DNA from 3 places in the Pelagibaculum spongiae genome. Region 2 is predicted to be linked to each of the others. Evidence: riboswitches for the same ligand, from Rfam matches in the RefSeq annotation. Region 2 holds a riboswitch; each other region holds the start of a gene.
The links. A riboswitch is a leader RNA that binds a small molecule or an ion and turns the genes downstream of it on or off. The one in region 2 is predicted to bind cobalamin.
Positions count from the first base shown of each region.

Region 1: it holds a riboswitch for cobalamin, as region 2 does, so the genes downstream of both, DC094_RS05540 (TonB-dependent receptor) here and DC094_RS02825 (ribonucleoside-diphosphate reductase subunit alpha) in region 2, are expected to answer to the same signal.
Region 3: it holds a riboswitch for cobalamin, as region 2 does, so the genes downstream of both, DC094_RS00550 (cobaltochelatase subunit CobN) here and DC094_RS02825 (ribonucleoside-diphosphate reductase subunit alpha) in region 2, are expected to answer to the same signal.

Region 1 covers NZ_QDDL01000001.1:1,273,916-1,284,804, forward strand. The annotation lists gene DC094_RS05500 (hypothetical protein) at 1-365, opposite strand, end outside; gene DC094_RS05505 (sensor histidine kinase) at 711-2,369, shown strand; gene DC094_RS05510 (sigma-54-dependent transcriptional regulator) at 2,387-3,745, shown strand; gene DC094_RS05515 (YaeQ family protein) at 4,014-4,556, opposite strand; gene DC094_RS05520 (alpha/beta fold hydrolase) at 4,585-6,627, opposite strand; gene DC094_RS05525 (lysophospholipid acyltransferase family protein) at 6,662-7,330, opposite strand; gene DC094_RS05530 (OmpH/Skp family outer membrane protein) at 7,393-7,971, opposite strand; gene pgeF (peptidoglycan editing factor PgeF) at 8,151-8,924, opposite strand; cobalamin riboswitch at 9,040-9,223, shown strand; gene DC094_RS05540 (TonB-dependent receptor) at 9,352-10,889, shown strand, end outside.
Region 2 covers NZ_QDDL01000001.1:636,156-647,044, reverse strand. The annotation lists gene tnpC (IS66 family transposase) at 1-1,399, shown strand, start outside; gene DC094_RS02835 (PDC sensor domain-containing protein) at 1,412-1,924, opposite strand; gene DC094_RS02830 (hypothetical protein) at 2,028-2,258, shown strand; cobalamin riboswitch at 2,458-2,707, shown strand; gene DC094_RS02825 (ribonucleoside-diphosphate reductase subunit alpha) at 2,885-5,722, shown strand; gene DC094_RS02820 (ribonucleotide-diphosphate reductase subunit beta) at 5,789-7,012, shown strand; gene DC094_RS02815 (DUF1289 domain-containing protein) at 7,128-7,541, shown strand; gene DC094_RS21830 (hypothetical protein) at 7,625-7,819, shown strand; gene DC094_RS02810 (ISAs1 family transposase) at 7,786-8,925, opposite strand; gene DC094_RS02805 (plastocyanin/azurin family copper-binding protein) at 8,997-9,359, shown strand; gene DC094_RS02800 (globin family protein) at 9,547-9,960, shown strand.
Region 3 covers NZ_QDDL01000001.1:121,304-132,192, reverse strand. The annotation lists gene DC094_RS00595 (NAD-glutamate dehydrogenase) at 1-562, shown strand, start outside; gene DC094_RS00590 (glycosyltransferase) at 574-1,971, shown strand; gene DC094_RS00585 (hypothetical protein) at 2,119-3,099, shown strand; gene DC094_RS00580 (IQM protein middle domain-containing protein) at 3,154-3,438, shown strand; gene pyrD (quinone-dependent dihydroorotate dehydrogenase) at 3,643-4,638, shown strand; gene DC094_RS00570 (heme lyase CcmF/NrfE family subunit) at 4,647-6,617, shown strand; gene DC094_RS00565 (DsbE family thiol:disulfide interchange protein) at 6,614-7,138, shown strand; gene DC094_RS00560 (cytochrome c-type biogenesis protein) at 7,135-7,623, shown strand; gene ccmI (c-type cytochrome biogenesis protein CcmI) at 7,616-8,941, shown strand; cobalamin riboswitch at 9,121-9,352, shown strand; gene DC094_RS00550 (cobaltochelatase subunit CobN) at 9,518-10,889, shown strand, end outside.

The sequences.
Region 1 (10,889 bases), 640 kb from region 2:
GCACCACCACCCAAGCGCAGTTTTCCGTTGCGCCAAAATGCTAAGCCTTCAACAAACATCCGGTCAACTCTCGCCTTACCCGTTTGGTGGTCATTTACCGTAGGTTCAACATAATCAAAAATGTCACCTACAGTTAATTGAAACTCAACTGGCAAATCAAAGCTATGCAATCTTGCTCCGGCTTCAATGACATAAAAACCACCTAACTTAATACTTTCTATACGATCGCCACTATCAGCATCAACCACAAAAACAAGATCCTGACCACCCTTCTGCAAGCCAACCGCAGCCACTGGCGACCAATCAAATGCAGCAGCATTGCCTGCAGCCAAAACCAGTGGGATACAAGTTAGAAAATTTTTCATTGAGAACTGCCTGTTATGTTTTGCGCCACATACTAACTAATATTTCAAAGACTTTACATCTTAATAAGATAATTTAACCGTCTTTGTCGATGCAAATTTAAGACATTCCGTATTGTTTAATACATCGCGTCCAAAGCTTGGAGTTTCTATCGATTGATTAGAAAAAGATGCAGGCCAAAGATATCACCGGTTAGAGTGTTACACTGAATAAGCACTAATCCACGCCTGACCGCTGACTAAGAGTAGCGGCGACTGCAACCTTGAAAACTTGTACAGAGTTCCATGAGCAATACACACACTAACCAGCACTCGTATCAACATTCTCTTCAGCACAGTAGCTCGACAATGTCTGAGCGAAAACTGACCGACCAGGAAATTCAAGATATTAGCTATCGCCAAACCTGGCAGCCGCTACTATTGCTGAATACTTTCCGCCTGCTGCTAGTGATCTTGCTGGCAATGCTATTTGTTATTTCTAGAATCCCCATTAATGCCGACTGGCTACCAGAGATAGTCAATAACATTGGCTCAAAAGTCGGCTCATCAAGCGTGCAACTTTTCCTTGCTAGCATCAGTAGTTACTTTTTGGTATCGGCAATTGAATTTGTCACCATTGCGCGAAATTGGCCGACATTTAGAGCGCAAACAGTTTGCCAGATTATTTTAGATATCTTACTGCTGACACTATTAATGCACTCCAGTGGCGGTGTGCAAAGCGGCTTAGGAATGCTGTTGATTATTTCTATTTCCGCCGGCGCAGTATTATTACGTGGTCAGGTATCTTTATTTCTCGCCAGTATTGCCTGCTTGGCAGTTATGTTTGAACACTATGTTTCCAGCCAAGCCAACCCGGCAATCAACTTCGATCAACCCGCTTTATTGTGTGCTGCTTTTCTTGGTGTAGCCATGCTAGGAACCAGCTTGTCACGGCGGGTGGCCGAAAGTGAACGACTAGCTTATGCCCGTGGCCAAGACTTGCAACGACTGCAACAACTGAACCAAATGATTATTCAAAACTCAACTACAGGCATGTTGGTGGTTGATGAAAAACGCATTTTACAAACCATGAATGAATCAGCTTGGCTGTTGCTAAACATGCCATCTGGCCCAATCAACCGGCAGTTGTCTACCTTGTCGGTTGAACTGGATAAACGCCTAACAGCTTGGCTAGCTGGCCAGCCAATTCATACCAGCTTTAGAGTGCAGAATGATGGTGCTGATTTGGTGGCAGACTTTAAAAAAGTCGTCAAAGAATTACGCCCTAGTTTTTTGGTATTCATTAACGATATTACGATGCAAAAACAATCTGCTCAGGAGCAATCACTCGCATCTTTAGGGCAGTTAACTGCTGGCATTGCCCATGAAATTCGCAACCCATTAGCTGCAATCAGCCATGCGGCACAGCTGTTGGCTGAGTCTCCTGATTTGCTCGATGAAGATAAACATTTTACTGATATTATTCAGCGTCATAGCCAGCGAGTGAATCGAATTATTGAAAATGTCATGCAGTTATCCCGTCGCAGTGAACCAAAAAAAGAATGGCTCAAACTCGATGAATGGTTACAGGCGTTTTGTGATGATTTGCCTGCCAGTACCGCAGAAAAACTTAAAGTCACAGCAACTGATGTGATTATCGATTTACAAGTCGAACCTAAAGATACCCGCCTGTTAGCCGATCCTGTGCAACTGGTGCAGATTTTAACTAACTTGTGCGAGAATGGCTTGCGCCATAGCTTGCAAGGCCAAGGAATCTGCAAGATTTCGATCATGGCGGGCATCAGGCTGGATGAAAAAGGTGTGGTAATCGATGTAATCGACCACGGCTCTGGGATTGCAGCCGACAGTGCTGAAAAAATATTTGATCCTTTTTACACCAGTGAAAGCACTGGTACTGGGCTTGGACTGTATATCGCTCGTAAGCTCAGTCAAGTAAATGGCGCCAGCTTGAGCTATCGCCCAATTACTGCCGGTGGCAGCTGTTTTAGAATCCGCTTTCGTGAATGACAGGAATTATTTGTTAAATGACTCAACCACTGGCACTGATTGTTGATGACGAACCCGATATCCGAGAACTATTGGAAATCACTTTAGGCCGAATGGGATTACAAACCCGCGGCGCTGGAACCGTTTCTGATGCTCGGCAATTGTTGCGCAGTCATAATTTCCAGATCTGCCTAACCGATATGAAATTGCCCGATGGCAATGGACTGGAACTGGTTGAGTTAATTCAAAATAACCATCCACAATTGCCAGTGGCAGTTATTACTGCTCATGGCAATATGGAAACTGCTATTCGCGGCCTCAAAGCAGGCGCGTTTGATTTTGTTTCCAAGCCGGTTGATTTAAAAGTGCTGCGTGAATTGGTGCAAGCTGCACTGAAACTGCCCAGCGGACAAACCGCCAGCAAACAAGCCAGCGATATTGAACGCACCATGCTTGGCCAATCTCCAGCAATGCAGCTATTACGGGCGACGATTCGTAAACTATCCCGCAGTCAGGCACCGGTTTTTATCAGCGGTGCTTCGGGTACCGGTAAAGAAATGGCGGCACGAATGATTCATGCGCTGGGGCCAAGAGCTGAAAAACCTTTTGTACCGGTCAACTGTGGCGCAATTCCCAGCGAGCTAATGGAAAGTGAATTTTTTGGCCATAAAAAAGGCAGCTTTACCGGTGCCCATCAAGATAAACAAGGTCTATTTCAATCAGCCAATGGCGGCACTTTATTTTTAGATGAAGTGGCAGACTTACCTTTGGCAATGCAAGTAAAACTGTTGCGAGCCATTCAAGAAAAAGCAGTTCGCCCAGTCGGTTCTGAGCGAGAAATTCCAGTCGATGTTCGCCTGCTGTCGGCAACCCATAAAGATTTACACAAGCTGATTAGCCAGAGTGCCTTCCGGGAAGATTTATTTTACCGGATTAACGTTATTCAATTGAGCATGCCTTCATTAAGTGAGCGGCCGCAAGACATTGAACAATTAGCGCTGCATTTCCTACAAAAACTAGCGAGACGCAATCAGCAACAAACACCTTCGCTGCTTCCCGATGCTTTAAATGCACTGAAAAATTATCACTACCAGGGAAATGTGCGTGAATTGGAAAACATTCTAGAACGTGCGTTAGCACTTTGTGAAAATGACACCATTAACACCTTCGACCTGCAACTGACAGTGAAAGGGCCTTCTGGGCAAACCGCTCGCCCTGCCGGACGTGGCAACCAGCCTTTAGAAGAATATATCGATCAAGTAGAACGTCAGGCTATTAATGAAGCTTTAGTGAGCACCGGTGGTAATCGAACTAAAGCAGCCGAATTACTGGGCATTTCATTTAGAGCTTTACGTTACCGATTGAAGAAATTAGGCATGGATCCAGGAAGAGATTGATTGTTTTTTTGTGCTCCGGATTTCATTAATCCGCAAAATTTAAAGTGCATCATGGTCGCTGGTAGATATATCAACCATTGAAGTTAATTGCACCATGGTCAAGTCGTTTTTCGCTCCACTCGAAACAACCTACGGTGCAAAATTATTGGCCCGCGTAGGTTGTACGAAGCAGCCATAAACGCGACCTACAACTTTCGGGGATAGCGACGAATAGCCGACAAACAATATGTCGGCTCAATCGATAAATTTAAATAACTCATGGTATTTATTAGTAAAAATCAACCCAAAGCTTTGGGCTTAATTCAAACGAACGATCCGCGTCTGACAAAAACAAACTGCCTTCACTAATGCTGAGCGTTAAATCCATCTGACGAGAATACATCGCCACAGTTTGCTCAATTTCTGCTGGATCAAAACGCCAAAAAGTAACTTTTTTCGCTTTAGTGAAATTAACCTGGTTTTTTTGCCACCAAACATCGGCTGAGTTGGCATAGCTAAACACTGACACTTTTTGACTACGGCCCGATGCTTTTTTAACTCGATCAGCATCTGGGTTGCCTAGATCGATCCAATGTTCAATCTCATCGGAAAAGCTCTTTTTCCATACTTCAGGCTCATCATCTTCAGACAGACCCTTGGTAAATTCCAACCGCTCTTCATAACAAATGCAGTAGGCCAACAAGCGTGTCATCAGACGTAGTTCGGTCTCTGATGGATGCTGAGCTAGAGTTAAACTCAAGGTTTCATAGACATGGCGATCCATATCAGATAACTGAACTCTGGCCCGAATAACGGTCGATTTAAGCGCCACGAATTTTACTCCGAAAAAAAATAACTTATTAATTAATCAGATAGCGCTGGAAAAACTCAATCGCTACCTGTTGATAAACTTGGCGGTTTTCCTTACGGCGGAAACCATGCCCTTCATTGCGCGCCAGCATATACCAAACCACTTGGCCATTGGCATTTAATCGATCAACTAGTTGTTGAGATTCTGACTCAGGCACACGCGGGTCATTTTTTCCTTGTACCACCAACATTGGAATCTTGATTTTTTCAACTTGGTTCAGCGGACTGATTGATTGTAAAAAAGCACGCATTTTGCTGTTTCTTTCATCACCATACTCCACTCGTCGTAAATCTCGACGATAACCGCGAGTATTTTGTAAAAAAGTCACAAAATTACTGATGCCCACCACATCAACTGCCGCTTTTAAACGGTCGCTATAGCGAACCGCGCTCGCCAAAACCATATAACCGCCATAGCTACCGCCATAGACTGCTACACGCGAAGCATCCAGGTTAGGCTGTTGTTCAATCCAGTCGAGTAATGCGCCAATATCCTTTACTGAATCTTCTCGCTTCAGGTCGTTATCCAATGCTAGCCAACGCTTACCATAGCCACGAGAACCCCGCACATTCGGTGTAATAACGACGGCATTGAGTGATTTCGCCCACATTTGAAAACTGGAGCGAAAGCCCGGACGGGTTTGCGACTCTGGGCCGCCGTGAATATAAATAATCACTGGTAATTTTTGTTTTTCTGTATTTTTCTCAGCAATTGGGCTGAACACTAACGCCGGGATTTTTCGACCGTCAAAGCTCGGATAACTGATTAACTGAGGCACGATCATATCGGCTCCACTCAACTGCCCAAGGTTTGGCTGAGTCCAATATTCAGATTGCTTTGCTTTCAATGCTAACGGGGCAACCTTCAAACTAATCACCCGTGATGGCGTTCGATCACTAATCAAGCTAAAAGCCAGTTGTTGATTATCGCCAGAGAAAGCTATTCCTGAGCCAAAGCGACCCCATTTAGTGCCAGCAATTCTTCCTTGTTCAGCTAGCGGTAATTCCTGAAAATTACTCGTGAGTAAGTCCATCAGATACAGCCTGGAATAACCATTCTGGTTAACCACAATCGCTGCCAGCTTTTTATCGGCAGACAAACTGACATTTTCAATATCCCAGTCAAGCTGTGGCCCCTGCTCAAACCGCTTACCCGTTTTCAAATCGAGTCGATAAAACCTTAAAAAATCTTGCCCGGCATCACTGACTAGCCAGGCTGATTGACCATCTTCTGAAAAGCCAATTGGAAAACTGCGCTGCTCGCTGCTGCTTGATATATCAGACGATTTTTTTGATGGTAATAATCTTCGATACTGCCCGTTTTGAATATTTAACAACCAGATTTCAGACTCAACACTGGAAATATAATGGCTCAGCAACATTTGCTTACCATCTGTAGAAACGTCAACCGCACGCCACAAATAATTATCTGGCGCTCTAAAAATCAATTCACTTTCTTTGGCTTTTTTCCCAGCTTGCGTCGATAGATTGATACGGCGAATATCATTAAATTTCTTATCTCGTAAATTACTGGTGAAATAAAGTTGCTGATTTGAAAAAAGTAAGTCGGTATTTCTCGCCTGACTGGTTAGCTGACTAAACTGTTTTTTTTCTGCACCATACAACCAGATTTGGCTATCTTCATTACCGCCACGATCTCGAGTGATCGCCAACAGCCCCTGACCATTACTCACTACCGAACGGATTGGGTCATCAAACTGGCTAACGGTTTCAGCTTGGGCATTTGGCTTGCGCTGAAAGAATAACTGTGGGGTCTGACTGTTGTGCCGTGAGGTAAAATACAACCCAGCGCTGGCAACTGCCTGACTGTGCTGCGCCCATTGCGCAAAACTGGATCCACTCAGGTTTTGCCACGGTTTTAGTGCATTAACGGTTTTCTGCTGAGGCTTGCTAATATTGTGTAATTCAAGCTGGTGATTGTTTAGCAGTTGCATTTTTCCATCTGCAGCCAGCAGACTTGAACTATTGATGCAGCCCAAAAAAATCAAGGCATAGGCCTTTAAATATTTCACACTAATATCTCCACCCAAATCTGGTTCATTACGTTTATTTATAAATTGAATTAAAAATTGCTTCCGTCATTTGTTTTTTGTCCAGCAAATTTGGCTGTAACACTTGTTGCTGCTGCACCGTGACTTTTCCTCGCAGCACCAAACATAAAAAAACACTGCCGGGAGCTTTCACGCCATCCAGATAAAGTGGATAAACCGGTGCTTCGGCTTGAAATGCCAAACGGGTTGCACCGGCTTTAATTGGCTTGGTGGTCTCATTCGGACGAACGATTCTTCCCGATGGAAAAATTCCTACAACATCACCCTGCTCCAGCGCTTTTAATGCTTCTCTGTAGGCAATGTGTGGCTTTCCGGTTCGGTCTACCGGGATACAACCCGCCCGGTCAAATAACCAACGCAGCCACCAGCGATCATATTCTTCCCGGGCAATAATAAAGCGCACCGGCCGATTGCAGCAGGCAATCATCAGCAACGGATCCATACCGGAAATATGATTGCCAACCACCAGTGCTGCGCCTTCAGGTAAAATGACCGGTTTGGCTTTCAACCTGTGCCAGCGAATAAAAAACCAACGTAAAAAACCATCAATCAAATTAATTGATCGACTACCCCAATCGGCACCATTATATCGGTTGCCAATTTTATAAAAAACCATACCTAGCCAGAAGAAACAGGCGACTACAATAATTACCCAATCGTACATTTGAACCATACCATCCGTTGCAAGCAGCCATACTGTCATTGCAAATAAAGCTATTCTAAAAGCTATTTAATAAACTGGCTAACTGATGATTGCTGATCGAATACATCAGCTACTAAAGGTGTGATGTCGTGCTGACCATCAGTGAACAAGACTACTTTTTTTGCGGGTGTTAAGCGCTGCTTAACATCTCCTTCGGGCGATGCGTTAATGACTAGGCTATATCTCTCTTGCTTAGCAACTGCTTTAATTATTTTTTCTACTGCTAAATTAATTTGACTCCGACTATCTTGAATCAGAATTCTCGCATTGTTTTTAAACTTACTGCTTTCTTTACTAAGACTATCTTGCAATTGCTCAAGTTTTTTTCTTCTTTTTTTCAATCCTGAGCTACTGTAGTCATTACTGTTAGTTAATTCTTCCCGTAGCTGCTCTATTTTTTCGTTTTTCTCCATCAGCGACATGCGTGCTTGCTTTAATTGGTCTGATATTTTCGTTTGCACATCTTTGATTATTTTTGAGTGCTCATAAAATTGATCAAAGTTAAAGTAAACAACATCTCCTTCATTGGCATTAGCAACTGAAGTTATTAACAATAAAAAAGAACACACTGTTACAGTCAACTTCGATACTCGATTGATCATAAAAACCACCAATAGTTAAATCTGAAAAATTAAATAAACATTCTAAAGCTAGAAACTCGGAATTTAATAGATATTCCAAGTTAAGCTCTTTTGAAAATCATGTCGGGTGCGCCTACAGGCTTACCCGAGCTTGTTGTAAGCTGAGCAAACTTCAAGCACACCCAGGTTTTCGGGAGGCGTTATATTTCCAAAGCCCTAACTGACGGTTCGATCCAGATTAAGCTGGCCATTCGACCGGTAAATTGCCCATCTCTTCGATAAGAGAAAAAACAGGTTGGATTGCTATAGGTACAAAAATCGCCACCATAAATATCTTCAATGCCGATATGAGCCAATCGGCGTCTGGCCAAGGTGTAAATATCGGCCATCCACCTTCCTTCATTTTCAGAAGGAATAAATGCGCAAGCACAGCCGGTTTCCTTTTCCAAAAAATATTCTCTAACTTCAGAACCCACTTCAAAAGCACTTTGGCTAATTGCTGGGCCGAGCCAGGCCATCCATTGACTATCAGGAGACTGAACTCGCAGCTTTTCAACCGTCGCTTCAATAATGCCATCGGCCAATCCACGCCAACCGGCATGAATCGCAGCTACCACAGAGCCCTGTTGATTGGTCAACAACACTGGCAGACAATCTGCGGTCATTACCGCACAAACCTGGGCCTTGTCAGTGGAGAATGACGCATCCGCATTAACACCCGCAGCGACAGTTGCAGCATCAACTACCACCGTAGAATGCGTCTGCTGTAACCAAACAGGTGCCGCTGGAAGCTGAGCAACTTGCGCCAGCAATTGACGGTTCTTCGCTACATTTTGTGGATTATCAGCAACATGATCGCCCAAATTCAAGCTGTCGTAAGGCGCTGAACTACAACCGCCAATGCGAGTGCTGCAGCAAGCTTTGATATGGGCAGGCGCAGGCCAGTCTGGTTGGATTAAAAGTGGATTATTCATAGCACGCTCCTGCAAATTTCAGGTCAACTTGACACGTATAACCATGCTACCACTAACTCTGTTGAAGATTTTTAATGAATCTTTAACTTGATTGACAAGGCCCAATTTGACCGCGACAATGCCGCACGATTACAGGTGCCCTGCAAAGGGATAATCGGGAATCAGGTTAAATACCTGAGCTGCCCCCGCAACGGTAATTGACGAAGACTGAAAATAACCACTGTGATTTCATGGGAAGGTTCAGTTGTGGGAATTCCCCCGTCAAGAGCCCGGAGACCGGCCTAAATCCAGCTCCTTTTAGTGCAAAACTAATTGGGCATAGTCACAGTTGCGGCGGGCGACTTGTTCAGACTGGTATTTTGGCCTCATAGCCATTTGCAGTTTGCTCCCTCGTAACTGAAATTTTTTTCGGTAAACGCGGTGAATTGTGAAATCTATTATTTGCTCAGTTGCTCTTCTCGCAGTCTATAACACTGCATATGCAGAAGATGAGCGTCAAAAACTCCCTACAGTTGAAGTTATTGGTCAGCAAACATCTGTGTTTGAGACAGATCCTGACAACAGCCTTCAATCAGTTACCGTTATCAACCGGGATCAATTTCTCGGAAAGATCACATCTATTCCCGAACTGTTAAAACAGCAAACGGGCATCCAGATTCGAACTCTTGGCGGGCATGGTAGTTATTCCAGTTACTCCGTTCGCGGGGCTTCTGGCGCTCAAATAGGCATTTATCTCAATGGCTCTTTATTAAACGATGCTGCAGGAGCTAGCCTAGATCTTTCGCTGATCAACCTGTCATCTGTCGAAAGAATCGAAATTTATAAAAATTATACCCCTGCTATTTTTGCCCGCTCTAATATTGGCGGTGCAATTAACATTGTCACGCTTAAAGCCAAGCCACAAACAGATATTTCTCTCGGCCTAGGTAGTTTTTCTACTAAAAATTTGGCCATTCATCACGGAGAAACCAACAGTAGCTTCGCCCTTAGCGGCATTACAAGTGACAATGATTATTCATTTTATAATAGCACTGGAAACTTTATTGATAATAAAAATCAAAAAAGATACAACAATGAGTTAAGCCAATATCAAGGTTATGCGTATTATCGACAGACAATCTCAGATCAGAAGTTTATTGATTACTCTTTATTATTGTCTGACAAAAACAAAAACCAGCCTACATTACAAAATGTCATTACAAATGATGCTTATCTAAAAACTAAACTAGCCATTGCTAACATGCTTTACAGCCAGCCGTTGTTTAATGGCGATCTGAGCGTCAAGGCTTCAATTTATAATCGCTCAGAACACTTCGGAGATCCCTCGATGAACATTGGGATTTCTAAAATTAAAAATCAGCTAGACCGAAACAATCGTTTTGAAGTAACTGCTGGGTACAACGAATATATTGAAGATATTTCGTTAACTTGGGTGAATCGTGCATCTATCGAGAAATACAACAGCCATAACATAGCAGACGCCCAAAGATCTCAATGGGAAAGAACTGAGTTGGCTAGTGCATTTAGTGGCCAGATCGAAATAAATCCACAATGGCAATCTGAAGCAACACTTGCCATGGAATATTATAAAGATCAGCAAGCTCAAGGTATGGCGCAACCAACAAAGAGTGACATGCTTTATAGCGGTCACTTTTCTTTAAAGTTCCAGCCGAATTATTCGCACCAAATTATTGCCAACATCAGTAAGAGTCACAGACTCCCTGGGCAAAGAGAACTCTTTGGCAATCTTGGCTATTCCATTGCTAACTCTGATCTTGAGCCTGAAGTTGCTATTAACAGTGAACTCGCTTGGCAATATGATGCAGACAATATTGGCATTTCTACTTCTTTATTTTCCAGGAAAATATCTAATTTAATTGCAACAATTTATGATAGTCGTGGCATTGGTCGCAGTGAAAATATCGCTAGAGCAGACATCAATGGACTGGAACTAAACTTAAATTA
Region 2 (10,889 bases):
ATTGTTAGCCAAAAGCAAACGCTTACCGCCCGAACTGGTGGCGATGGTTCGTATGCTGATGCTCGTCGTTAAGATATTGCTTGATAGCAAAGGGCTAAACAGCAAAAACTCCAGCATTCCGCCATCGGCAGATCCTAATCGAGAAAAGAAATCGGGCACCAGAAGCAATAGAAGCCCAGGAGGGCAGCGGGGCCGTAAAGGCAGTAACTTATCACCGGAGAAAGACCAAGATGAAGTGCTGGATATTACGATTGATCGTAGCCAATTGCCGAAAGGAAAATACCGTGTTGTTGGCAGTGAAAGCCGCCAAGTAGTTGATGTTCGTATTACCCGATATGTCACCGAATATCGGGCGCAGATTCTACAAGACGAGCAGGGTAACCAGTTTGTTGCTGAGTTTCCGCAAGGGGTCACTCGGCCAATACAATATGGCAATGAGTTTAAAGCCAACGCGGTTTATATGTCGAGCTACCAGCTGATTCCTTATGAACGGACTCAAAAGCACTTCGCTGAGATATTGGATGCGCCAATCAGCACCGGTAGCCTTGCCAATTTTAATCAGGAAGCTTTTCATCGACTGAAGCCATTTGCTCAGTTAGTACCGGCTATTTTGCGTGCTGGAGATTTGATTCATGCCGATGAAACCGGCGTCAATATCAATGGTAAACGAAAGTGGCTACATGTCGCGAGCAATGACCGCTGGACGTGGATTGAAGCGCATGAATCAAGAGGTATCGAGGCAATGGAAGCGATCGACATCTTGCCTAAATTTACCGGTTTATTGGTACACGATCACTGGAAAAGCTACTACCGATTTGTGCTGTGCTTGCATGTATTGTGTAACGCCCATCATGTACGTGAATTGGCGCGAGCCCATGAGCAAGATGGCCAGCAGTGGGCCAAGGCAATGGAAGATCTGCTTTATGAAATGAATACAGCAGTCAATGAGGCGGGGGGTGAGTTGGATGAAAAGCAGTGTCAAAAATGGGTGAAGCGATATCGAAAAATATTAAAAGCAGGTGATCGGGAATGTCCGGCACCTGAGCCAAAAAAAGCGGATAAAAAAGGTCAATTAAAACGAGGGAAATTAGCACGAAGTAAATCGAGAAATTTATTAGAACGGCTGCGGGATTTTGAAGCAGACGTGCTGCGGTTTATGAGTAATACCCGAGCACCGTTTACCAATAATCAGGGTGAACGGGACTTCCGTATGAGCAAGGTTCAGCAGAAGATATCAGGCTGCTTCCGCTCATGGGATGGCGTGAAAGCGTATTGCAGAATCCGGAGCTATATATCGACCTGCCAAAAACATGGGGTCGGTGTTGGGGAGGCTTTGTCGTTATTATTTGCGGGTAAATGGCCGGACTTTATTCAGAAGAAATTGGATCGGTTGGTGTGACATGCTGAATGGTTACGAAAGATCAACCTTAACCACAACAACGCCAATTGCATCGGCACCTTGATAGATAGCTCTTGAAAAATAGTAACCGCGTTTTAGTGAAGTGGTGCCTAGTGCAAAATATTGTCCGTTACCGTTTTTAATTGCTTGAGTAAAATAAGGACGAAAAGAAAAATTACGACCAACAAAACTGTTGTTACTTCGCCAATCGCTGGAAGATATCGTAGTGCCCGCTTTATTCATCAAATAAATAGTGTCGCTTTCAGTGACATGGCGAACTTCTTCTAAAAACTGATTGGCTTGCTGTTGCGGATTTAGCCCAGATTCATTGGCTAGCGCGTTACTGAGTAGAGAGTGTTGTGCCAGAAGACCAGGTAAATATTTATGCCGATCTAGCAGGCTATCAAGACCTTTGCGAAATCGATACAGTTCTGCCAACGATTCCTTGCGGTGGTTATCTAATGATTGCTGCCAAGCAATTGCCGCCAAACTGGCAGACAGAGTGGCAATCATTAGGCAGCTCATGAATAAAGCGCTTTTTTTTCTCAAGATTGATTGTCCTGGGCTGATGCTACAGCGCTAGTTTTGCAGCTGTTGTTATTCAAACAGTATTAGATACGAAAGTTCAATGTCGATTAGTGCTGGTGCTGTCTGCCAGTTGAGTCGTTTAGTAAAGAGAGTATCGGCAGGTGAGCGGGTTCAAACTGTTAGCTTTTGTGTTGATTGTCAGTTTCTGACAGAGCAGCGCGCCGTGACAAGTCTGGCAGATGGATGGAAACTGGTCATACCTGTATGGCGGTTTTTGGCGCTATATCGTGACAAGCCAAATCGATTGTCGGAGCGATTCAAAGCATTGTGACTACCTATCAGAAATTTTTATGAAGATTTTTTTACAAGAGCATTGCTGGTAAACCAGTCGCTTTAAATGCGAGGTTTGCCACTAAGGAATCGATCGCTTATGCGCCTGTTGCGGCGTTATTCGATTGGCGCTTGACCAAATTGTGAATCACTATATATTGTGTCGGCGGTTCTGGTTTGCCTCACCATCTGGTGGAATTGAAATGGCGTAAGGCTATTGCATTTACTTGCAGATTCAGGCAAGGCAACAGGGAAGCCCGGTGAGAATCCGGCACTGACGCGCAGCGGTATTGGAGAACAAAAATGGCATGGCCAGCAGGCCAGGCACTGTTCATCAGGGATGTATCTATGAATGGGAAGCCGCCATGTAGGTGTCACAAATGATCGAGAAAATCATCATCAAGTGACGTGCTCCTAAGTCCGAATACCTGCCAGATCGACACAGTTTCACGCGGTCTTACACCGCTTTTACAGATAGTGTCACTCAGCGGAGCTGAGCATCATATTTTCTAGTCCTCGCGAAAAGGGCAGGGAAGCTAGCAAGACAATAAGACACCGATATTCGGTGCCTGTCTGCGAGCTTGTAGCTGCCCCGTGTGGAATTTACGCGATAATAAAGGAGCTGCAATGTCCCCAAGCCGATCTTCCAATGCCCTTGCATCAGATAACTCTGTTGTTTCCCTGAACCAGAAATACGGTCAGGCCTCAACTGATTTATTTCAGGTTCGCAAGCGCAGTGGGGAAGTCACCACTTTTGATGCAGAAAGAATTCGTGTTGCGATTAGCAAAGCTTTTTTAGCAGTTGAATTCCCTGAAAACAGTAATGCCATTATTCCCGAGCGTATCCATCAGATTGCCGACCAATTAACCGCTCAAGTATTGTCTGTTTTCTTTTCGCGCATGCCGACTGGTGGCACTTTAGACATTGAGCAAATTCAAGATCAGGTTGAGCTGGCATTAATGCGCGATGGACACCAGTTAATTGCACGTGCCTATGTTTTATATCGTGAAGCGCATGCATTAGCACGTCAGGCCAGTAAAGAAACTCAAGATCAAAATGAGCCAGAACCGGCTTTTGAAGTACAAGGTGAAAATGGCCAAAACTGGGCTATTGATCGTCAGTCGTTGATTGAATTGATAAAGCCTCTGGCAATTGGTCTTGAAGCCGTCGACTTAAAAGAATATACCGCACTGATATTCGATAGTTTGTACCAAGGGATTGCCCAAGCAGAGTTGGAAAGCTCTTTATTAATTACGGCCAGTTCTTTGATCGAAAAAGAACCTGAATATGATGCATTGGCTGCACGCTTGCTGTTATCTCAAATCAGGCAGCGGGTGGCAGGTACTTTACAATTAACCGCTATTGATGCTGATGCATTGGCAACAGTTAAAGCCAGCTTGGCAATCGGCATTGAAAACAAATTAATTAACCCTCAGTTGGCAGAATTTGATTTAGCTAAAATTGCTGAAGCGATTAATTTTGAAGCAGATAAACAATTCAGTTATTTAGGGCTACAGACGATTTTTGATCGTTACTTGTTGCATGTAAATGATCAGCGAATTGAAACACCTCAACTATTCTTTATGCGAGTCGCAATGGGGCTGGCATTAAATGAAGCAGATAAAGAAACACGAGCCATTGAGTTTTATCAGTTGCTGTCTAGCTTTGACTACATGGCATCAACTCCTACTTTATTTAACTCCGGTACCTTGCGTTCTCAACTGTCATCTTGTTATTTGACGACAATTCCGGATCATCTGGATGGTATTTTTGATGCATTAAAAGACAATGCATTATTGTCGAAATGGGCCGGTGGTTTAGGTAATGATTGGACGCCAGTGCGTGCGTTAGGTGCTCATATTAAAGGCACTAACGGAAAATCACAGGGTGTGGTGCCATTCCTTAAGGTAGCTAATGACACTGCGGTTGCAGTCAACCAGGGTGGCAAGCGAAAAGGCGCAGTATGTGCTTATTTAGAAGTTTGGCACTTGGATATCGAAGAGTTTCTTGAGCTACGCAAAAACACCGGTGATGACCGTCGCCGTACCCATGATATGAATACTGCTTGTTGGGTACCTGACTTGTTTATGCAACGGTTGGAAGCTGGCCAGTCATGGACTTTATTTTCACCCGATGAAGCGATCGATTTGCATGATTTATATGGCAAAGCCTTTGAAAAACGTTATCTGGAATTGGAAAAGCTAGCTGAGGCAGGTGAATTACGACAGTCACGGCAAATAGCAGCCAAGGATTTATGGCGTAAAATGCTGGGCATGTTGTTCGAAACCGGACATCCGTGGATCACCTTTAAAGATCCATGCAATTTACGCAGCCCACAGCAGCATACAGGTGTAGTGCATTCGTCTAACTTGTGTACTGAAATCACTTTAAATACTTCTGATACTGAAACCGCGGTTTGTAATTTAGGTTCGGTTAATTTACCTGCACATTTAAAAGCCAATGGCGATTTAGACTTAGAAAAACTGCAACGGACAATTACAACCGCCGTCAGAATGCTTGATAACGTGGTTGATATTAATTATTACCCGACTGAAAAAGCGAAAACTTCGAACATGCAGCATCGGCCAGTTGGCATGGGCATGATGGGTTTTCAGGATGCTCTATATAAGAAAAGCTTGAGCTGGGATGATCCTAAAACGGCGATATTTGCTGACCAGTCGATGGAAGTTATTAGCTACTTTGCTTTGAGTGCTTCGTCAGACTTGGCTAAAGAGCGAGGTGTTTACTCCAGCTACCAAGGTTCATTGTGGTCAAAAGGTATTTTACCAATCGACTCAATCAACCTATTGGAAAATGCTCGCCAGCCAGGCCAGCTGCAAATGAATTTAACCCAACAGATGGATTGGCCTGCACTGCGTGAAAAAATTGCCGAGCAGGGAATGCGTAATTCTAACTTGCTAGCGATTGCACCAACCGCGACAATTTCTAATATTGTCGGTGTTAGTCAATCGATTGAGCCGAGTTACAGCAATTTATATGTGAAATCTAACTTGTCTGGTGAATTTACCGTTGTTAACCCTTGGTTGGTTAAGGCATTAAAAGCAGAAGGTTTGTGGGATGAAGTGATGGTCAATGATCTGAAATACTTCGATGGTTCTGTGGCACAAATTGAACGGATTCCTGCTGCTATTCGTGCTCAATTTGCCACTGCATTTGAATTAGATTCTGAGAGCATGATTGTGGCAGCTAGCCGCCGACAAAAATGGATTGATCAGGCGCAGTCTCTCAATTTATATATGGGTCAACCTAGCGGCCAAAAGTTAGATGAAATGTATAGAAGTGCCTGGAGACAGGGTTTGAAAACCACCTATTACTTAAGAAGCCTCGGTGCGACTTCAACAGAAAAATCTACGGTGCAGCAAGGTTCATTAAGTAGTGTTGCGCCGGTTGCTCAGCCAGCGATTTGTAGTATTGATAATCCAGATTGTGAAGCCTGCCAATAAAACCTATTTAAATAAACAATATTGATAAAAATTCAGCGCCGATTATATCGGCGCAATGGAGAAACTATGCTGCAATGGGATGAAGTACCTGTCGCCAAAAATAAAGTAACCGCGGCTAAAAAAGCACAGCCAGTAATTCAGTCAGAAGTCATTACGCAAAAAATTATAAAACAAGCATCACAAAAAGCTGCAGAACCACAGCCAGTTCACCAGCAACCGAAAGCAGATCAACCAAGAACTGTTGCTGGTGCTGTGCTGTCTGCTGAAAATAGTGAGCGAGTGAAGGTTGATCAAAAAAGAATGATTAATTGCCGTGCTGATTTAAATCAGCTGGTGCCATTTAAGTATCAATGGGCATGGCAGAAGTATTTAGATGGCTGTGCTAACCATTGGATGCCGCAAGAAATTAACATGGCGGGTGATGTCGCACTGTGGAAAGATCCCAAAGGTCTGAGTGATGACGAGCGTTTAATTATTAAAAGAAGCCTTGGTTTTTTCTCTACTGCCGATTCTCTAGTAGCTAATAATCTGGTGTTAGCAGTTTACCGCTTGATTACCAACCCGGAATGTCGACAGTATCTTTTACGCCAGGCTTTCGAAGAAGCGATACACACCCATGCCTATCAATATTGTGTTGAATCTTTAAGCATGGATGAAGGTGAAATCTTCAATATGTACCATGAAGTACCCAGTGTTGCTGCCAAAGCAGAGTGGGGTTTGAAATACACTGAGCAAATTTCAGATCCTACATTTAATACCGGTACCGATGAAACCGATCAGATTTTGCTATTTAATATGATTGCCTTTTATTGCGTATTGGAAGGTATTTTCTTTTATTGCGGCTTTACCCAGATTTTATCAATGGGTCGTCGCAATAAAATGGTCGGTGTCGCTGAGCAATTTCAATATATCTTGCGTGATGAATCGATGCATGTGAATTTCGGCATGGATATGATCAATCAGATTCGACGTGAAAATCCACATTTATGGACCGAAGATTTCCGAACTAAAGTTCGAGATATGATCAAAGACGGTACTGAATTAGAAATTGCTTATGCCAAAGACACCATGCCACGCGGTGTGTTAGGTATGAATGCTGAATTGATGGAAGAGTATTTACAGTTTATTGCTAATCGTCGAATGACTCAGATGGGAGAGCCGGAAATTTATAATAATCCGCGTAACCCTTTCCCGTGGATGGCTGAAATGATGGACTTGCGTAAAGAGAAGAACTTTTTTGAAACGCGGGTGACTGAGTATCAAACCGGTGGTGCTTTAAGTTGGGACTAGTTTCGCAAATGCTAGATTTATCCAGTAATTAACAGCAAGAGATTAATAGTTGATCAAAGCCCGGAGTTAGGTTAAAAATCTAGCTTCGGGTTTGCTGCATTCAAAGAGAAGTAAAATGAAACTAGATATCGTTGAATCCCCATGTATTGGTCGCTGCTCCACTACCTATGGCGGTGATGAATGCCGAGGTTGTTTCAGAACCGTTGAGCAGATTCGGGACTGGTTCCAGTTGCCGAATGATCAACTGATTGAAATTCAAAAGCAGCGCTTTTTAAAAATAGAAACCATTGCTGCGGAGCATGCTCAAGTGGATGATTTAGATGCATTGGAGCGCGCATTAGAAAAGTACCATGTTCGTTATTACGCCGATGCACCGGCTTTGGTGCAGGTGGTGGATATTTTACGAGGCCGTAATGGGGTGATTGACGGTTTTGTAGAAGATGGCTTTTCACCGTTACAGGCGGGTATCTCTTCGGCTGACTTGTTCAATAAGATTGAAACTGCGCTGCGCAATTCAGTTGATATATAACGCCAAGTCGTCAGGTTTTTCTGGTCGGTGTAAATAAGATTGTTTATCATTTGCGTATCGTTCTCAACAGCTGCAGGAAAGTTGTGAAAATTACACGTTTAATGAAGGCTTCTCTGGTCGGCACATTGGTATTGCTCAGCGTTTTGGCTAGCCCGTTAGCGCAAGCCGAAGCACAGAAAATTCATATGGTGCATCAAACTTCCGATGTTAAATCATCTGATGTCACCCCAGGGCAAACGCATGATCAGGTATTTAAAAACAACAGCTTCTCAAGGTAGCTTTCATTCATGCAAGCTACCAGCCGTTTTCTTTTCATGCTGAGCCTTGGTGTCTTATCGTGCTTCAATAAATTCATTGATACTTGCCGCATAATCGTCATATTTTCTGCACTATAGTCTTTTCTAGCACGTTGTTCGTCTTCTCTGAAACACATGTCCAGCGTCCAGTGCATGATTTCCACCTGCCAATGCTGCCGGGCTGCTGAAAGAACCTCTTCTGCTGATAACTGATTGTTACTGCAAATATAATAATGTGTTTCGAAAGATGTTTTTTCATCGATTGTTCGGCTTCTATCTATCCGGACAATGCTGTTTAGCGATGTCCATTCTGCTCGATTTGGTATTAAGTCAGAGGCATCTGCCACCCAGCAACGACGAATTTCATCCCGGTTTCGATTCTTTTCACTACTTTCAAAAAAATTAATCTCTGGGCGCCTGTAAGCTTTGGGTTTCTTTTTTTCAAAATAATCATGAATATACTCGTGTAATGTAGGCTGATTACCTTTTACTGCCAGCAAATAATCTGCGCCCGATTCAATACACGCTTGAGTGATATCTTTTTGGCAATTTAGCGCATCTGCAGTAATGATACTGCCTTGTGCGTCGATCAATTTCAGTAGGTCGGGTAATGCAGTAATTTCATTAGTTTTTTCATCTACCACTAATTGCCCCAGCACGAGCTGATTTGCGCAACACCAGGCATTCATCATGTGCATTGCGCTCTTGCTATTTCTTTTGTCTTGGCTTCTTCGGGCTGTTTTCCCATCGAGTGCAATGACAGACAATGTTTCTTTATCTACATCTTTGTGTTGTTCAATAAATCCTTGAACCCACTCAATAAAGCATTGCGTGAACTGCTCAGGCCGTATTCTTGAGAATACTCTTCCAAGGGTGTCGTGACTGGGAACGCCATCACTCATATCAACAAACTGACCAAGCCATGCTTGTTTATTTTCAGCAAATGTTTCAATGGTCTCCCAGTCATCTGCACCGCATAGCATGCCGCATAGACTGATCAAAAGAATTTTATCTAGGGAATGAGTGACCTTACCTTTTTGGCGAGGATCTTCGATATCTGAAAAGTAATCAAGAACAGTAGGTGACATGGCTAAACACTAAGATTAAAAATGCCTGTATTCTAACATTTTTTTATGCGTTTGCCCTGGATGTCACCCATATGTTTCGTTTTGAACCCGACTATTTAAGAATTCAACCAGGTGATACGGTTCGTTTTACCGGTTCTATGGGTCAGCATACGGTGACTACGGTAAAAGGTATGCTGCCAGAAGGTGTTAAGCCAGTAGAAATTCATTCTATTCCCAGTAAAGATATAAAGTTTGATGTTCCTGGCGTATATGGTTTGAAGTGTCGGGTTCATAATCGTTATGGAATGGTGGCATTGTTAGTGGTTGGCGATCCATCTTCCAATTTGCAGCAAGCGCGAAAATTTCGTTTAAAGCGTTTTGGTAAAAAACGCATGAATGAATTACTTCATCAGTTAGAACATGAAGAAGTAGAAAAGCTGACAGTTAATAACTAAAAGGTTGCTTTTTCACGCAATTTACCTCTTTAGGCTTGCACTCTCCCTCTTGGTGGATAGACTGTGTCTGTCAAAACGACAGCCCCGCTTGGTTTGGCGACTGGCAGGGTTGCTTCGTTTTATTAGTTAATAATGTCTTATTCAGAATAAATATCTGAAAATGCTGCCTTATTGTCAGGAGAAGTCTATGACACCAGAACAAAAACAACTGGTACAGCAGAGCTGGGAAAAAGTAGTTCCTATTGCTGATACTGCCGCCGAATTATTTTATGGCCGACTGTTTGAGTTGGATCCTTCTTTAAAGCCATTGTTTAGTGATGATATTGCTGAGCAGGGCCGTAAACTGATGACGATGATTGGTGTTGCAGTACGTGGCTTGGATAATTTAGAAGCTTTAGTTCCTGCGGTGCAGAATCTTGGTCGTGGTCACGTCGCCTACGGTGTTAAAGATCAGCACTATGAAACAGTCGGTGCAGCATTAATCTGGACTTTGCAACAGGGTTTAGGTGAAGCATTCACCCCAGAACTGCAAGAGGCTTGGGTAACGGTCTATACCGTATTGGCTGATACCATGAAAGGTGCGGCTGCTGAAGCGGCTTAACTTTCTATTCAAAAATTAGCCAAAGTTTTGTTTGTCAGCGGATTAGCATGAGTTAATGCCGCTGACAAAATCATCTGTTGCAAACGTCATAGTTGCCCGATTTACTTATTTATTGCCTTCTTATATTTCTTTTTCATTATATTAATTCTATCAGTTTAAAACCAACTTTCTGCGTGCGATAAATAGAGCTGGCGGCGATACGCCTGCTGTTAATTTTGTTAATCATTCTATTCAATTCAATGATGCTTGGTCTGGCTGTAAACACTCATTTGCCAAATTTTCGTCAGGCTACAAGAGAAAGTTTAATTTGTTTCAATTTAGGACTAAAAATGCAATAAGGGTCTTATCGATTTACAGCGAAGGCTGACAGGGGTAATCTGTAGTCATTGAATCAGATCAGTCGAACAGCAAATTTCTGTCTTGAATATGCTACTCGATAATTGTTGTTTATTTAGCAGGTTTTGGCTGAGTGAAATATCATTGTTTAAATTAAGTGGTTTTACCATCTAATGATGTATTTTCAGGCTAAAATACATCGGCAGCTTTTGTATTTGTTAATCTAGTCTTTTGCCTTTCTGAATTTTGAAAGTTAGTTAGTAATTTGTAGTTATCCCATCCTTTAGGCTCAGAATGTTTGAGTCTTTTTTTTGTCTTGAAAAAGCCATACCATAAGTTTTTCATATTAATATTTATAAATGGCACTATTGACTTCATTAACAAAAAAATCAAAATGATAAATGAAATATTGAAAAGATGGTGGTCTGTATTGTTTATCAATTTAATATTTCAGTTTTATCTAGGCTATTAGCTTAGGATCATCATTTTGCCTATAGTAAATTGTTTGACCTAGATTTTGTCGATTGCAGATCTTTTTACGTTCAAGGAAAGAACTGAAATGACGCTCTTTCAATCACATTGCCAGATCAGTC
Region 3 (10,889 bases), 510 kb from region 2:
TAATCATTATCGAAATTGTTCTGATATGGCAGCGCTAATTGAGCGTTACCAAGCATCGGTTGCCCAGGTTGCAGATAATTTAATGGAACAATTGGTAGACCATCCTTCAGCGGCAGAATGGCCAGAATCAGTGCCGCAGCGATTATCAGCCAAAGTAGCCAGCATGCCGTATTTGTACGGTGCTCTGGATATCACTGATATCGCATGTTCTAGCAGAAGAAAGTTAATGATGGTGTCTGATTTTTATCTTAAATTAGGCCGCAGTAGTGGCATTAACCAGTTGCGCCAATTATTAAATCGCCAAGGTGTGACGAATCATTGGCAAGCGTTAGCCAGAACCGCTTTTAGAGATGAACTGGATGAATTACAACGTTCTATCGGTTCTAAAATTGCTCAAGACTGCAAAGCGAGCGAAGAAGTTGAATTGTGGCTGCAACAGAAAGAGCCGCTTTGGGAGCGCTGGAATCAGTTGTTGGCTGAATTAAAAGGTACTTCTGAAGTGGAATATACCGTCTACCCGGTGATGCTGAGAGAGCTGACTGCGGTGGTGGGGCAGTTGTAAAGAGCGTTAGCATGGCGGTTACTATCAATGATGGCAGAATAAAGTTGATGTTGGCGATATTAAGGGCTGAACTCAGTCCTTTGGGTGTGTTGGATGAAGAGCCTGCAAAGAGTGCGTTCTCATTTAGTAACGCAGGAATTGCCAGTCTTGCTTATGTTTATTTTGGCTTTGAATCACTTTTTCGCAACGATGCTGAAAATGCTAAAAAAGATTTGGGTAGATTTTATATAATCAGCCAGTCAGATGTTCATAAAGTATTTTGTGAGTATCTGATTAATTTGAAAGTCTCTGATAAAATAATCGCAAAAGCGGCATTTTCTAGAGCATTCTATCAAATGGTTGATTTGTTTTTTCCTGTAATTGAAAAGAGGGGATCACATTTTACGAAGGGTGAAGCTTGTACTCATAGAGTCTGGATAGGGAGGCCTCCGAATGAAAATTTAATGACTTTTGTTTGTGCTGCGAATAGGCAAATTGAAAACAATTGGGAGCCAAAAGCAAAAATAAAACATATTATTTGGACGGATGTTAAAAAGTTAATTAACGGTGCGTATTGTCTTCATGACACAGTGGCGCTGGATTATCGAGAATTGCTTGTTTTTGACAAAAAAGATGAAGAAAGTGTTTCTTGGTCAAGTATTTCATTTTATTGTCAGAGTTTAATTGATAATAAAAAATATGCTCATGCAGCAGATATTCTAAGATTGCTAGCATTATATAAGTTTGGCGGTCTTTATCTTGACTTTGAATTTTCTTGCCCAGGTCCTGTCGAAAAAGAAAGCAGGAGAGGATTTAAATATAGAGAATTGAAACACCAAAAATTTACCCCTTCAGCAGACAAAATTTCAGTAGTAGATACAGATGTGAGCATAGGGCTTCATTTACACTTAGGTTTGTTATTTGGCTTGAATACACTTCAACAATCATCTGCTATGGCAGATCATATGAGTCTATTGTCAGTTGAAAATACATTAATGTATGTAGGCAGGCGCCAGTCTGTGTTTATTCGAAAAGCATTGTCTTTTATTAGTGAGGTTGCGAAAAGCAAGAGTATACAATTTTTTGCAAAACCTACGCGTTACCCTAACAGCTTGTATCAAAAAGAAGACCTTCATGAATTGCTTGACTTTTACCCGCTTCACCACGCGTTTATACAAACGGGCTGTATTCAAAGATGGAACATTAGACTTTCGGGAGAGGTGAATAATCTTTCTTGGCAAGTGACTCCTCTGATGGGCAGTGCGAATTATATTAAGACAGAACCTGACTATCATCGCTTAATCTTGCCTTACGATCACATGGGTTCTTCGGGGTATTGCTCAAATATATTCAATGTTCCTGACTTGGGGGTTGCGAAGGGTTTGCAAAACTCTTGGAAGTCAAAACAAGGTTTTTCACATGAAATATAGTGACTTTGAAAGTGTTGAGATAAAAATCCCCGGGGCAAGCCCTCCGCCTCCTCCGGAGCGGGGTATTTCGATTACAGGTTTAATTTATACGCCGCAAACGGCGGGGAATTAGACCCAAAGAGATTAATAAATTATGTTGGGTGGGGTATGGACTTTCAAAGAAATCTTACTAGAATCGCTGGTTGTAAATGTCCAGAGCTAACTGATGTAAATGATGTTGATAAACTTAGGTCATTTATTTTACAAAAAATAGGACCGACCTTAGGCGGCGGTTGTTTGTTGGTTTCCGCAGAAATTCCTAGTGCTTATGAGTGGTTAATGTCGGTACGTTCTGATGAAAGCGAAATAATTGAAAGCGTTGAAAGTTTTGAGTGGTTGTGGAAAGTCAATAAAATGGGGGTTTGTATTCGTTTTGGAGTAGGTCTCGACTTTGCAAAAATTTCAGATGTGCTGGCTCTTTATCATGCATCGGATGATAAGTACGAAAGCGCATTTATCCTATATAAAGTATTTTTAGATGCCGAATCTTATTTAGTGAATAATCAGCATAATATTCATTACGAAGGGCTTTGTGAGAGTGCCGCAAAGAAACATTATTTGGCTTATGTAGCGATGATGGTTATGTTTAGCCGTGCTTCATTGAAACTAAGAGAAATATTCGAGGTTCGAGACTACAAGAGTATAAAAAAAAGAATAGAGGAATTCATGGGAAGGAGAAAAGTTTTACTCCAACCGCCTCCAAGCGGCCCTGTGCCAACATCGCTGTTGATTAGTATGTCGCAAGACCAGCTTGATCAAGATGAGCAGCGTTTGCTTCATTATCTTTCAGAATTGCAAAGAGATTTTTATAAACTGAGGGTTAATTGTGGGATAGTATACTCGTTAATTAATACATTAGAAAAATCTCTGTTTCTTCCATCGAAGTATTATTCAGAAATAGATGGGAAAGACTATATGAAGGAAAAATTAAAAAAATTAGATTTGTCTAAGTCGAATAATGGCTCATGTCAGCCTCATTTAACAATGTCTCGATTTAACTCAAAAGCAATGCCTTTTGGGGGGATTAGGGATCTTAGGCCAAAGGATTTTCTCTTTTGTGAATTTGTGATCGATGCTGACTGGTTCTGATATTGCGCACTTCACGTAAATAGTATATCGAGGGCAGATCCATGCAGTAGGAGAGTGAAGTGTTTTCATCATTCGAGTTACTTTGGTAATGCGGCTATTGCTTTTGCTGGTGGAATTAGAATTGAAAATGGCATAGTTACCGGAATAAGCAACAACAGCGGGCACTATAAGCCTACATTAGTTAGCTTGAAACTGGCGTTATTAGCTCTAAGGCATCATGGTATCGATTTAACCAAAGTTGAGGTTAATCTTACAGAGGGTGGAGGAAGCAATTTTATAGGTTGGGGGCATGAAGTTGTAGTTAGCAGTGAAGAGCTAATGAGTGAGGTTGAAAAATAGAACAAAAATTGTAGTAGTTCTGATCATGGCTGAGTCATAAAAAATGAATGAATTACCGATCAGATGATATGACAGGCCATAGTTTGTGATGCTGACCAGCATGATTGTCTTGCACTTTTTTCCCACATTTGCCCTTTATAGACTCCCCGAGATCACTCAACTTTCTGATAGAATGCGCCAAACCTGATTTGAGTGCAGTTACAGATGATCTACTCCGCGTTACGACCATTGATCTTCAAGCTTGATCCTGAGCAGGCGCATGAACTGACCATGAAGGTTTTGTCCCTCGCTGGCCACTTACCGATTCAACATCTCAAGCCCGGATTGTGGAAGCCTCGCAAGGTGATGGGTTTGGAATTTGATAATCCGATTGGCGTTGCTGCCGGTTTGGATAAGGAAGGGGTTGCCGTTGATGGTTTGGGCGCTATGGGTTTTGGCCATGTTGAAGTTGGAACGGTCACCCCACGAGCTCAAATTGGCAATCCGAAACCCAGATTGTTCCGTTTACCGGAACATCAGGCGATCATCAATCGGATGGGTTTTAATAATCATGGTGTTGATCAGTTGCTGGAAAATTTAGCTTCCAGCCGTTACTCAGGCGTGACCGGTATCAATATTGGTAAGAATTTCGATACACCTATCTCTAAAGCGGTAGAAGATTACCTGATCTGTTTTGATAAGGTAGCTTCACGAGCTGATTATGTGACGGTTAATATCTCATCGCCTAATACTCAAAATCTGCGCGATCTTCAACATGGTGACGCTTTGAGGGATTTGCTCTCTCAATTGAAAGATGCTCAGTTAGCGAAGGCAGAGTATTGTCCTATTGCAGTTAAACTGGCACCTGATCTTTCTGAAGCGGAACTGCAGCAGATTGTTGAGATCATATTGCAGTGTGAATTAGATGGTGTGATTGCAACCAATACCACCTTGTCCCGTAACCAAGTTGAACAGCATCAATATGGTGCAGAAAAAGGCGGTTTAAGCGGCTTACCACTTAAAGAGGTAGCAGCAGCTAGGTTGGATAGTATTGTTAAACAGGTGAATGGCCGAATTGCTGTGATTGCAGCGGGCGGTGTAATGGAGCCTGAAGACGTAATGCAACGACTGGATGCCGGTGCAGATCTAGTACAGATCTATACCGGGTTGATTTATCAAGGTCCGGGATTTCCCCGGAAAATCTTCAGCCATACCCACTGAGGTGTTGAATGACCGCTGAAATAGGCCACTTATCGCTAATCATCGCTCTGGTGATGGCTATGGTGCAAGCAACTTTACCACTGGTTGGCGCCAGCAAAGGTACGGTTAAACTAATGGCGCTAGCTCGACCAGCAGCACTGGGGCAATTCTTATTTTTAGTAATTGCGTTTGTTTGCTTAAGCCAAGCGTTTTTGCACAATGATTTTACTGTTCGATATGTAGCACAACACTCAAATAGTTTGCTGCCATGGTATTACAAGCTTTCAGCAGTATGGGGCGGACACGAAGGCTCTTTATTATTGTGGGCAACTTTATTAGCTGGCTGGAGTGCGGCGGTTGCAGCATTTAGTCGCGATATTCCATTAGCGGCGATTTCTCGTGTGCTGGCGATTATGGGCATGGTTGCGGTGGGCTTTTTGCTATTCACCGTGATTACTTCCAATCCATTCGACCGGTTGTTGCCTGACTTCCCACTGGATGGTGCTGACTTAAATCCGCTGTTGCAGGATTTCGGCCTGATCATTCACCCACCTACCTTGTATATGGGTTATGTCGGTTTTGCAGTGGCGTTTGCCTTTGCTTTAGCGGCGTTGCTTTCTGGTCGTTTAGATTCGGCCTGGGCGCGCTGGGCACGACCATGGACTACTGCTGCATGGGCATTCCTGACTATTGGTATTGCATTAGGTAGTTGGTGGGCTTATTACGAACTTGGCTGGGGCGGCTGGTGGTTCTGGGATCCAGTTGAAAATGCATCGTTAATGCCATGGTTGGCCGGTACAGCTTTGATTCACTCATTGGCAGTGACTGAAAAACGAGGTGTATTTAAAAGCTGGACGGTGTTGTTGGCAATTTTGGCCTTCTCGCTCAGTTTGCTAGGCACTTTCTTGGTGCGTTCTGGCGTTTTAACCTCGGTTCACGCTTTTGCTTCTGATCCAACCCGTGGTCTGTTTATTTTAATGTTCCTCTGCGTCGTTGTTGGTGGTTCATTTACCTTGTTTGCGATTAAAGCACCGTTATTAAAAGGTGAAGGCCATTACAAACCCTATTCTTTAGAATCGGCGCTGCTGGTTAATAACTTGCTGTTTGTTGTGGCTTGTATGGGTGTGCTGTTAGGAACCTTGTTCCCGCTGCTGGCCGATGCAATGGGCAACAAGGTTTCAGTTGGGCCGCCAGTATTTAACTTTATGTTCGTTCCTTTAGCCTTGGGTTTGTTAGCTTTAATGGGCTTTGCACCGAATTTACGCTGGAAACAAAATGATCCTCGTAAATTATTGCCAGACTATCCAATTTTACTCTTGGCAGCAGTGGCTGCTGGGGTTGGTTTGCCGTTGGCACTTTATGGCGGCGCAGATGGTGGCACCTTTCTTGGCATGACTTTGGTTTTCTGGGTGCTTTTCGGAACGATTCGCCAAGTTAAAGAAAAGACTAAAAATGCACCGTCATTTTTTTCAGGTGTTCGGAAATTAACGCCTTCCTACAAGGGCATGTTAACGGCTCATATCGGTGTGGCGATTGCGATTGTCGGTGTGGTGATGTCGAGTGCCTACTCGGTTGAAAAAACTGTGCGATTGGAAGTCGGCGATAAAGTCGCATCAGGTCCATATGAATTTATCTGGCAGGGTGTCAAAGAAGTCCGTGGTGCGAATTATACTGCGGCTCAAGGGCAACTTCAGGTGTGGAAAGATGGTGATATGTTAACCATCATGCAGCCAGAAAAACGTTCATATACCGTGAATAAAAACAGCATGACTGAAGCAGCAATTAATACCGGTTGGACGCGCGATTTATACGTTGCGATGGGTGAGCCTCTTGCGGGCGAATCTTGGGCAGTACGTATTTATTACAAGCCTTTTATCAGCTGGATTTGGGGTGGCGCACTGATTATGGGGTTGGGTGGTTTCTGGACAATAACCGATCGTCGATATCGTGCCAGAAAGCCTGCCAAAGCTAAATTGGCTCAGGGAGCGAAAACTGCATGAAAAATAAATGGCTTTTATTTATCCCATTAGCTGTTTTTGGATTGTTGACCGGATTATTTGTTTTTGGATTGCAAAATGATCCAACCAAATTGCCATCTGCCTTAGTTGGCAAGCCGTTTCCTGAATTTCAACTCAATCAGCTGGAGGCGGGTAAAACCGTCTCCAAGCTCGATATCCAAGGCCCAGCATTAATTAATGTCTGGGCTACTTGGTGTCCGACTTGTCGGGTTGAGCATAAAGCGTTGATGAAGTTAGCTGATATGGGCGTCAATATTTATGGGATTAACTATAAAGATGAGCGTGGTGCTGCGAATCAATGGCTGAACCAGTTAGGCGATCCGTATGCGGTTAATATTTTTGATCCTGACGGCAAGCTGGGTTTTGATCTAGGGGTTTATGGTGCTCCAGAAACCTTCTTGATCGATAAAGAAGGCGTGATTCGCTATCGCCATGCCGGTGAAATGACGGTTAAATTTTGGCAGGAAACGCTTCAGCCACTTATTGCTGGAGGTAAATCATGAAATTGTTGGCAGGCATTACCTTTGTTGCCGCAATGGTTTTTTCTATGGCTAGTTTTGCTGCGATTGATGTTTATGAATTTGATAACGTGCAGCAGCAAGAACGGTATCGAGATTTAATTGAAGAGCTACGCTGCCCTAAGTGTCAAAACCAGAATATTGCTGATTCTAATTCGCAAATTTCAATTGATATGCGGGAACTGGTGTATGAAAAAGTACGCCAGGGCGAAAGCAATGATCAAATTGTTAATTTTCTAGTCGATCGTTTTGGTGATTTTGTTCGTTATCGTCCAGATACCGGCGGGATTAATTTAATTCTTTGGTCTGGCCCGTGGATTTTGTTGTTGCTAGGTGGCTTCATTGTTTTTAAGTTTGTTCGGGGGCAGGCGCAAACTGCCGAAGTCGAGGCAAATGAAGGCAAGGCTGATGAAGATCTAGAAAGAAAAGTCTCCGATTTGCTGAAGCAGGAGCAAAAGAAGCATGATTGAATTTGTATTCGCCGGTGTTGTTTTAGTTTTACTGGCGCTACTGGTGTTGTCGATTCCGCTTTGGAAGAAAACAGAATTTAAAGCAGAAGACCCTCAAGGTTTAAACGTTCAAGCTTATAAAGAACGTGTGGTAGATCTAGAGCAAGATAAGGCCTCAGGATTATTAGATCCCAGTGATTTCCAAAAACTAGAAAAAGAACTCAAGTTAACGTTACTTCAAGATGCTAGCGCTAAAAGCAGCTTTGATACCGCTGATTTTAACTCAGGTAAAACAGCGATTATTGCCGCTTTGTGTATTTTGCCATTGCTAGTGGGTGGTATTTATATTGCCAAGCGCGATCCGCAAGCTTTTAAGTGGATGGAAGCAACGGTCGAACTGAATCAATTAGCTAAGCAGGCGATTATCACTGGAGATCTACCATCAGATCTGGGTGATTATAATGCAGGTGAGTTTATTCGAGTATTGCAAGCAGGTTTGCAGAACGGTGAATTAAACCAAGAGGGCTGGCCGCTGTTAGGCATGGCGTTAGATCAGGTGCAACGGCCTGACTTATCTGCTCAAGCTTGGGGTAAAGTTTGGAATAATGATCCAGGTAACCCTCGTGCCATGCTCAATTACGCTCGGGCGCTGGTGAATAATGAAGGCTTGACTACTTTTTCTCGCAACCTTTTAAATCAAGCTTGGGAAAAAGCACCTGAAATTTATTCCAGCATGGTTGTGCTGGGTATGGGTGAATATCAGCAGGGTAATTTCCGGGCTGCGGTTAGTGCTTGGGAAACGGTGATTAATTATTATCCAAATGAAGAGCGTTTGGCTTCTTTGCTTAATAAAAGTATTGCTTCTGCTAAGAAAGAATTAGGCAGTGTTACAGCTTCACCGCATGGCCAAGCTATGCCACAAGGGCATCCAACCGTTGCTCAGCAGCCTGATGTTCAAGTTGATACTCAGGCAGGAGTCGCTTCATCTTCCGACGCAGCAGATATTAGCATTACCGTCAGTTTGGATTTGTCAGATCAATTGAAAAATGCAATCGACGGACACCATAGTTTGTTTGTATTCTTACGACCTTTAGCTGGTGGGCCACCACTTGCTGCAGTGCGTAAAAGTGCTAATAGCTTACCGCTGGAAGTCACCATTGATGGCAGTAATACCATGACTGGCGCACCCTTGGTCGCCGGACAAAAAGTAATGGTAGTTGCTCGTTTAGTTAAAGGCGGTGGACCTACTGCATCATCAGGTGATCTGGAAGGGATTTTGGGGCCAGTTGAATTAGCTAATTCAATGTATCAATTAACCATTGATAGATTAATTCCTTAAATCGAAATTCGATCCTGAATAAAAATGGCCCTTATGGAAACATAGTGGCCATTTTTTTTGGTTGATGCATTGAATAGGAGATAAAAATTAGAGCGTCAGTAGGTAAAGAAAAAGCGATGTTTAATTACAAAAAAATAATCAATTGAGCTGAAGCAACTTTACAGTTACTCTGTGCGCCAATTTTCAGGTGCACGACCGGTTACTTTGAATTGGCTAAATGCCGCCAGAGTAGCTTCAGTGATAATCGGGAAACAGGAGTAACCTGTGCTGCCCCCGCAACGGTAAGGATTTTAAGTCGAATCAGCCACTGTTCATTTATTTATGAATGGGAAGGCTCGACATAATAGGTCAAATAGTAAGTTTTCCCTATTATATCCCAGCCCGGAGACCGGCCTGAATACTATAAATGCATCGGGCGGGGTGATCCGAATCGCTATTTCCGTATTACGGAAATCGTGTGTTCTCGTGCACCTAAATCGCTTCAATATGTAGGTCTTTAACGGTCCTTAATATCTTGAGCTGGTTTAGTTATGTGCTCTCCTGTGTTGGTGCGTGTGTTAGCTTCAGGAGTTCTGCATGCGCAATTTTTTATTTCTCTTTGCTCGAAAGCTGCTCGTTAGTTGGTTCGCTTTAGTTTTTTTTCCGATATCGGTTCTGGCTAACGTTCCGTTATCCGTGGCACCGACTACTTCATATAGTGGTTTGGCGATCGTTTCTGATCGGTCGGCAGCTGCATTAGCAGCAGCAACTCATCGATATTTAGAACAATTTCCGGATCAAAAAATTCAACTGCGCAGCGTAAGTCAAGTTCAAGCGATGGATCAACCGGCGTTACTTGAGCTGATCAAACAAAGTGATCAACTATTGATTGCATCGGTGTTCGGTGAATTAGTAGAGCGCTTGTTGGCTATGAATATTCAAAATGATTCGATTATGGTGATTAATAGCGATCATCGTTTATTAAAATTGAACCGACAGTCAGCACAGGTATTGCCATTTGAGAGTTTGTCAGCACAACAAAAGAAAAAGTTATTTTCCAAACCTACCGAAGCTGATGAAATTGACAACTGGTTAAAACAGCAACAAATTCGCTTTCCTGAATTTTCTCGTTGGTTATTAGCGACCAGTTATTGGAGGGCCAGAAGCAACCAGAATGTGGCTAATATTTGGCGATTATTAATTACAGAAACCAGTTTTTCTGAACAATTAATGCGCTTTCCACCGCGATTACCTGCGAGTGTTCGTTATTTTTTACAAGCAAGGCCATACAGTTTAGCGAAACTTGCCAATCAAATTGATTGGCAACAGCCAATATTATTATTGCTTGATCATGATGCTGCTGACCGTCCAGGCGATTGGGCGCTACATCAGCAAATTTGTAAGGCTACTTCCTATCAATGCCTGTCGGTGTTGGCTGGTTGGGGGCAACCCACGGTTTATGCCATTTCTCAGATTCAGCAATTATTCCGCCAACAACAAACTAACCAAATAAATAAAATCTCCTTATCCGAAATAAAATTAGCCGTTGTATCTTTGCAAGATTTTGTGCTGGGTGGTGGAGAAGGTCGTTTGAAAGTCAGTAAAAAATTACAGCAATTAAATGTGCCAGTTTTAAAGGGAATCCGACTCACAGAATACTCCTACGCACAGTGGAAACTTTCCAGCCAAGGGTTGCCAGCAGATTCAGTGCATTATCGTGTGGCAATGCCCGAACTACAGGGAGTTAGCCAACCATTAGTGTTAGCGGCTACGTCTGTGACAACGACCGATTCACTAACTGGGTTAAAAATAACGACCAGTCAACCGATAGCTGAACAAATAGACTATATGCTTAGGCGAATTAATGGTTGGTTATCGTTATCGACTAAAGCCAATCAACAGAAGAGAGTGGCACTAATTTATTATAACCACCCACCGGGTCGGCATAACATTGGTGCTGATAATTTAA